One region of the Zunongwangia sp. HRR-M8 genome, then DNA from elsewhere that is predicted to be linked to it. Evidence: riboswitches for the same ligand, from Rfam matches in the RefSeq annotation. Region 1 holds a riboswitch; each other region holds the start of a gene.
What was found. A riboswitch is a leader RNA that binds a small molecule or an ion and turns the genes downstream of it on or off. The one in region 1 is predicted to bind thiamine pyrophosphate.
Positions count from the first base shown of each region.

Region 2: it holds a riboswitch for thiamine pyrophosphate, as region 1 does, so the genes downstream of both, tenA (thiaminase II) here and thiM (hydroxyethylthiazole kinase) in region 1, are expected to answer to the same signal.
Region 3: it holds a riboswitch for thiamine pyrophosphate, as region 1 does, so the genes downstream of both, thiS (sulfur carrier protein ThiS) here and thiM (hydroxyethylthiazole kinase) in region 1, are expected to answer to the same signal.

Region 1 is NZ_CP115161.1:2,313,641-2,315,909, reverse strand. Features, by position in the region: gene thiE (thiamine phosphate synthase) at 1-616, opposite strand, end outside; gene thiM (hydroxyethylthiazole kinase) at 616-1,410, opposite strand; TPP riboswitch at 1,475-1,568, opposite strand; gene PBT89_RS10035 (sugar phosphate isomerase/epimerase family protein) at 1,766-2,269, shown strand, end outside.
Region 2 is NZ_CP115161.1:2,082,701-2,084,969, reverse strand. Features, by position in the region: gene PBT89_RS09045 (IS3 family transposase) at 1-262, opposite strand, end outside; gene PBT89_RS09040 (transposase) at 259-630, opposite strand; TPP riboswitch at 848-941, shown strand; gene tenA (thiaminase II) at 1,013-1,675, shown strand; gene hxpB (hexitol phosphatase HxpB) at 1,672-2,269, shown strand, end outside.
Region 3 is NZ_CP115161.1:3,728,828-3,731,096, forward strand. Features, by position in the region: gene thiC (phosphomethylpyrimidine synthase ThiC) at 1-676, opposite strand, end outside; gene thiS (sulfur carrier protein ThiS) at 729-932, opposite strand; TPP riboswitch at 1,030-1,125, opposite strand; gene PBT89_RS16270 (6-pyruvoyl trahydropterin synthase family protein) at 1,311-1,760, shown strand; gene PBT89_RS16275 (UDP-2,3-diacylglucosamine diphosphatase) at 1,929-2,269, shown strand, end outside.

The DNA.
Region 1 (2,269 bases):
GAGTTTTAATTTTTTCCGCTGCCTTTTTAGGATTGTCTGAAGCGCAAATCGCAGACACTACCGCAATACAATCGGCTCCTGCTTTTATAACTTCTGCAGCATTACCTGCATCCATACGCCCAATTGCAACAAGTGGTTTTTGGGTTAAAGCGCGTATTTTTTTTATTCCGTCGATTCCCCATTCGGTTACTGTATCGGTTTTGGTTTTGGTGCTGTAAACCGGGCTAATTCCTAAGTGATTTGCGACTTTAGTTTGATCGTTTTCAAGCTGTTCCAAGTATTCGATAGAATATCCTATAGATTTATTTTTATTCCATTTTTGCTGAATTTCAGAAGGAGGCACATCATTATTTCCCACATGAATTCCGAAGGCATCTACCGCTTTTGCAACTTCAAGATTATCATTAATAATAAGCGGAATTTTATATTTATCAGTGATTTTTTTTAGCGCTTCGGCATTTTTGATGAATGCTGAAGTGTCTAAATTTTTCTCCCGAAGCTGGATAATATCTACTCCTCCTTCGATAGCCATTTCAGCTACCTGAAGTAAAGGATGATGCACACAACTTTCTTCTGAAATAGCCAAGTATAATTGGTACGGAAAATCAGGATGCATTATTCGCTAATTTTAAGATGAGAAAGGAATTCCTCTTCAGTAATATTGTATAATTTATCGAGTAAATTTAGTTGAAGACTACCCGGTCCGGCCGAATTTTTAGCAGCGATTTCGCCACAAACTCCCATTAAAGCCATGGCTGTGGTGGTAGCTTCAAATTTATTATCGATAACTGCCGCAAAAGCAGCTGTAATTGCGGAAGCCGAGCACCCAAGACCGGTAACTTTTGCCATTAGTGCATCACCATTTTTTAGTGAAATTTTTTGATGCCCATCAATAATGATATCGGTCTCTCCCGATATACAAACCACTGCTCCAAATTCTTTATTTAAAGATTTGGCTGCTTCGATAGCTTCAGTACTTTCAGCAGTGCTATCTACTCCTTTTGTAGTAAGATTTGAAGCTTTAGCCAAAGCCATAATTTCTGAAGCATTTGCTCTGATAATTGTGGGTTTTAGCTCTAGTAACTCGGCGATAATTTCGTTGCGGTAAGGCGTTGCGCCGGCACCTACAGGATCTAAAAGCCAGGATTTACCAAGGTCATTTGCTTTTTTTGCAGCTTTAATCATGCTAATGCTCCAGTACTCATCTAAAGTTCCTATGTTAATCACTAGCGCCTGGCAGATGCTTACCATATCTTCAATTTCAGATTGGGCATGGGACATAATAGGAGAAGCTCCAGCTGCCAATAAAGCGTTTGCAGTATTATTCATCACTACATAATTAGTAATGTTGTGAATTAATGGCACCGATTTTTTTAAATCTTGAATATGTTGCCAAAGAATTTTTTTCATAGTTGGGTCAGTTTTTGGCTTTAGAGAAAACTGCTTAGAAAAAATAAAGGCAAGTACACGAGCCTAAGTTTGGCAAACTTTTTCCTACGACGATTTTATCGTATCAGGTTCAAAGGGACTCTCTCAATTCTTCTTTCAGAATACCCCTAAAGCATCGTAAAATTAAGGTAAAAATGAGGGCTGATAAAATTTTTGATGAATTAAGTTTACCAGGTTTATTTTTTGAGCAACGTTTCTTTATTAAACATTAAATATTCTATATTTAGCAAGAATATTCGTTAAATTAGGTAAACCGGAGCACTAGTTCAATATTTAAAATGGTATTGCGGGCATCCTTTTTCTAAAATGTAATTATATGAAAACTCTTAAAAATCTTCGCAGTACTTTACTAATTTTATCGCTACTTGCTTCTTTCCCGATTTTGGTGCAGCGACAATTTGGTGCAGCTACGCTTTATACGGTTAGGGAAGAGATGGCAAAATCGCCAGAGGAAACTATCGATGAAGTTGCAGATATTGGATATTTATATATAGAAGCTGCTGGTTATAACGATGGTCTGTTTTATGGAATGAAGCCTAAGAAATTTAAAAAATTATTAGGTAAATATCACACCAAACCATTAAGCTCCCATCAAGGTGGCGTAACCATGGAAAATGTAGATCAGATGATAGCTGATGTGAAAAAAGCCGGCTTTCAATATTTTGTGATTCCTGTACCGCCAATGGGTAAGTTTACTTTTGATGAGCAAACTCAGACTATGGGAATGGACGATGATCTTGATTTTTTAGTCGATATCTTTAATACTATAGGTGAAAAATGTAAAAAAGCCGGGATAGAATTATTGTATCATAATCACGAT
Region 2 (2,269 bases), 230 kb from region 1:
GAATGTTGAATAAGGTATCCCTGCCTATTTTTAAATCGGCATTTGTAAACTCTTTGCTCAGTGATCTGGTCAGTTTTCTAACCCCTTCTCTGGGAAGGGATCTGCGCCTTTTCTTGACAATGTCAACAACCTTATTTTCTAGTTCTGAACGTTTGTTTTCTCTACGTTTGTATTTATAGTAGGCGTCACGTTTAAGACCAAAATAGGCTGTTATGGCTGAGAGGGATGCAGATCCTCTGGATTTCTGCTTGGCCTTGATCAAGGCTTGATACTTAGTTTTTTTTTAAGTTCAAGCACTGATTTATAGCCCAGCTGTTCTGCTGCCACTTCAAGATAAGAATCTTCTATAAGGGCGTCCATATCCTTTTTCAAAAGAAGTTTCTTCAGCTGTTCAATTTCTTTTTGAAGCTGTTTGATACGTGTAATCTCATCTTTTGTTTTCACAGTCACTCTGGTGTTCATAAGGTCTTTACGGTTATATTTTCTGACCCACTCATTGATGGTTGTTGGAGCAATGCCGTAAGCTTTCCCTAGTTGATACTTGTTTAGTTTTCCTGCCGTAAGTTCGTCTAAAATTTTTAGTTTGAACGATTCGGAATACCGTCTGATTACTCTGTCATTTTTATACATAATGTTTGAAATTATGTAGCCTTTATTCAGGACGGGTCAGTATGAAGCACAACGGTATTGTATACCCGTCAGTTGCGGGAATTAGACAACTAAGATAGAAAAAATCCCCGACTTTTATGCTTGCGCGGTTGTGTCCGCAGGACACAAAGCCGCAATTGCTGGTATACGGTGTTGTACACAGTATTTCTATTCAATTTACTTAATAAATACTATATTTGTCAAGCTTTAGGGGTATTCTATATAAGAATTGAGAGAGTCCCTTTGAACCTGATATGGTTAACACTATCGTAGGGAAAAGTCTAGTAATTAATGAGAGAGAACTTCCTCTTTTATTAATCAGACCTATCTATCCATATTTTTATTAAATTAAATTGTATAAAATATGACTTGGTCAGATAAATCTTGGGAAACAATTAAGCCTATTTTTAACTCAATTTTAAAAATGCCTTTTATTCAGGAATTGATGAATGGTAATTTAGATAAAGAAAAATTTAAGTTTTATATGCAACAAGATTCGAAATATTTAGAAAATTTCGGAAAAACTTTATCCTTACTAGCATCAAAAAGTTATGATGTCAAAGAGACAATATCTCTTATTCATTTTGCTGAAACTGCTATTATAGCTGAAAGAGAATTACACGAGTTCTATTTCAAAGACTTTAATATTGTTCCGTCAAATATTATTGAGCCTTTAATTCATCATTATACAAGTCATATCAAAGCTGTTTCTTCATTCGAATCAGTTGAGATTGGAATGGCTTCAGTATTGCCTTGCTTTTGGATTTATAAAAAAGTGGGGGAATATATCTATGAAAATCAGAAAAGCAAAAATAACCCGTATCAAAAATGGATTGATACATATGCAGGTAATGACTTTGATTTAGTTGTTAAAGATGCAATTGATATTTGCGATAATTTTGCTTTTAATGCATCGACAAAAATTCAAGCTCGTATGACAGAAGTTTTCATTACATCTACAAGATTGGAATTTGAGTTCTGGGATTCATCATATCAAATAAAAAAATGGAAAGAGTTTAAAAAATGAAAGAAGAAATAAAAGCGGTAATTTTTGATATGGATGGTGTTCTGATTGATTCTGAACCTTTTTGGGAAATTGCAGAAAAAAAAGTTTTTGGCTCATTAGGTGTTAGTCTAACACCTGAATTATGTAGTCAAACAAAATTTATGACCACAATTGAAGTTACTAAATTTTGGTACGGTTATTATCAATGGGAAGGTAAATCATTTCAAGATGTTCAAAACGAAGTTATTGAATGCGTGAAATTGCTGATTAAAAAAGAAGGGAAAGAAATTAAGGGAATAAAAGGTCTTTTGAAATTTATAAAAACTAAAGGATTTAAAATAGGCCTCGCAACAAATGCACCATATGAGCTAATTCCAGTTGTTCTTGAAAAATTAAATATATCTGATTATTTCGATTTTTTTACATCTGCCGAATTTGAAAAAAAGGGTAAACCAAATCCAGCAGTTTATTTGTCTGTTGCTAAAAATCTGAAAATAAATCCTAAAAACTGTGTTGTTTTTGAAGATTCTTATTCTGGTTTATTGTCAGCAAAGAGTGCTGGAATGAAAACTGTAGCATATCGTCCAAAAAAAGAAAACTTAATAATGAAAGAAA
Region 3 (2,269 bases), 1.4 Mb from region 1:
TATTGGCATTGATTTTAACCAGGAAATTACGCCCAACAATCATTGGTTCACTTTCCGGATGATTAATATTACTTGGTATAATTGCGCGTCCTTTGGCAACCTCATCTCTAACAAATTCAGGAGTAATTACTTTAGGAATACTCGCCCCAAAACTTTCGCCCGGATGTTGCTCGGTAATCTGATTGATTTCCTGAAGCTTCTGATTTTCCCGAATAGCAATAAACTCCATTTCTGGCGTAATAATGCCTTTACGCGCGTAATGCATTTGGGTTACATTTTGCCCCGGTTTCGCTTTTAAAGGTTTTCGAATTCGTTTAAACCGAAGTTCATCTAACTTTTCGTTCTCTTCACGCTGCCGTCCATATTCTGAGGAAAGTCCAGATAATTGCTCTACATCTTCTCTTCCTGAAATCCATTGTTGGCGAATGGGTTGTAAACCTTGGCGCACATCAATTTCTACATTTGGATCGGTAAAAGGACCACTGGTATCGTACACCAAGACCGGTTCGTTTGACGTTTTTGTTCCGTTAAATTTATCGACGGTATCATCAAGCATAATTTTACGCATAGGCACCTTCACATTTTCGTGAAGTTGGCCTTTTACATAAATTTTTTCTGAATTTGGAAAAGGCGTTCTGCTGATGGCTTCTTCCCTCGGTAATTGGTTAGGTTTCATACTAAAAAGGTTTAGATTGATGTTTAAAATTTGATTACTGAAAATAAAACGATCAACCGCCTTGCGTAGCACGAATCACCAATACGTTACTGCCTTCTTCCACTAGTGTGTGTTCCCACTGTGGTTTAGAAATAATTTCGTTGTTAATGGCAATAGCAATTCCTGAAGCCTGAATATTCAATTGCTCCAATAACTCCTGAAGCTTTACAGGTTCTTTAAAAGAATGGTTTTGGTTGTTGACGTTTACAGTTATCATATCGTTTCGATTTTAATAGCCGTAAACCAAAGAGGATGGTCTTTGAAGAAAAGTAATATGAAATAGAACTTACCCCTTAATTTGGATAAAATCAATTCAAAATTTTCTAACTTTTCCCTTCGCAGATGCTAATCTGTATCAGGTTCAAAGGGTTTTTCTCAGCCGAATTGAATCAGCACCCCTAAAGTTTACTTTCTCAAAGTTAAATGAAATAATCCGAATTAAAAAAATGCTAAAGGCTTATTATTCTATTTTGAATACACTTTTAATACCTTTGCACTTAAATTTCCCGAAAAGTTTCCGAAGCAATTTTTCATAATTTCAGCTTTAAAATTTTAGGGAAATCCAAATTATATACGGCAGACTTAAAATTTCGGTATGGCAAAAATCAGGATTACCAAACAATTTTCTTTTGAAACAGGACACGCACTTTACGGCTACGATGGTAAGTGTCGCAACGTCCATGGCCATAGTTACAAACTTAGTGTAACCGTTATTGGAGAACCAATTAGCGATACTGATAATGTGAAGTACGGTATGGTAATCGATTTTGGCGACTTAAAAAAAATCGTAAAGTCTGAAATTGTAGACCAATTTGATCATGCCACCGTTTTCAACAAAAATACGCCTCATATAGAACTCGCGAAAGAATTAAAAGATCGTGGACATCACGTGATTTTAGTAGAATATCAACCCACCAGTGAAAATATGGTGATCGATTTTTCTCAAAAAATAAACAAACACTTACCAGGTCACATCAAACTACATTCGCTAAAACTTCAGGAGACTGAAACTAGTTTCGCCGAGTGGTATGCCAGCGATAATTAGGGCGTTCCCCTAGCGGGTCGGGCTATTCGCTTTATCTTTTTTATTTGCTTTGTAATTATGTTCTCAACATTTACAGGTGCTAACTGGCAAATAAAAAAGGATGCCGCTACTATCCCTAACGCAAAACATCTTTGTAGAAATAAGTATATTTGATTTATATTTCATCGTATGCAACTACCTACCGGAAAAAAGGTTTACTTCTCTAGCGATAATCATTTAGGTGCTCCTACCAAAGAAGCCAGCAAAGTACGCGAGGCGATATTCGTTAAATGGCTGGATGAAATTAAAGAAGATGCAGCGGCTATTTTTTTACTGGGCGATCTATTCGATTTTTGGTTTGAATATAAGCATGCCGTACCAAAAGGCTTTGTTAGGGTTTTAGGGAAACTCGCTGAAATTAAAGATAGCGGAATTCCGATTTATTTTTTCGTTGGAAACCATGATTTATGGATGGAAGATTATTTTGAAGAAGAACTTAACATTCCAACTTTTCGAAAACCACAGGAGTT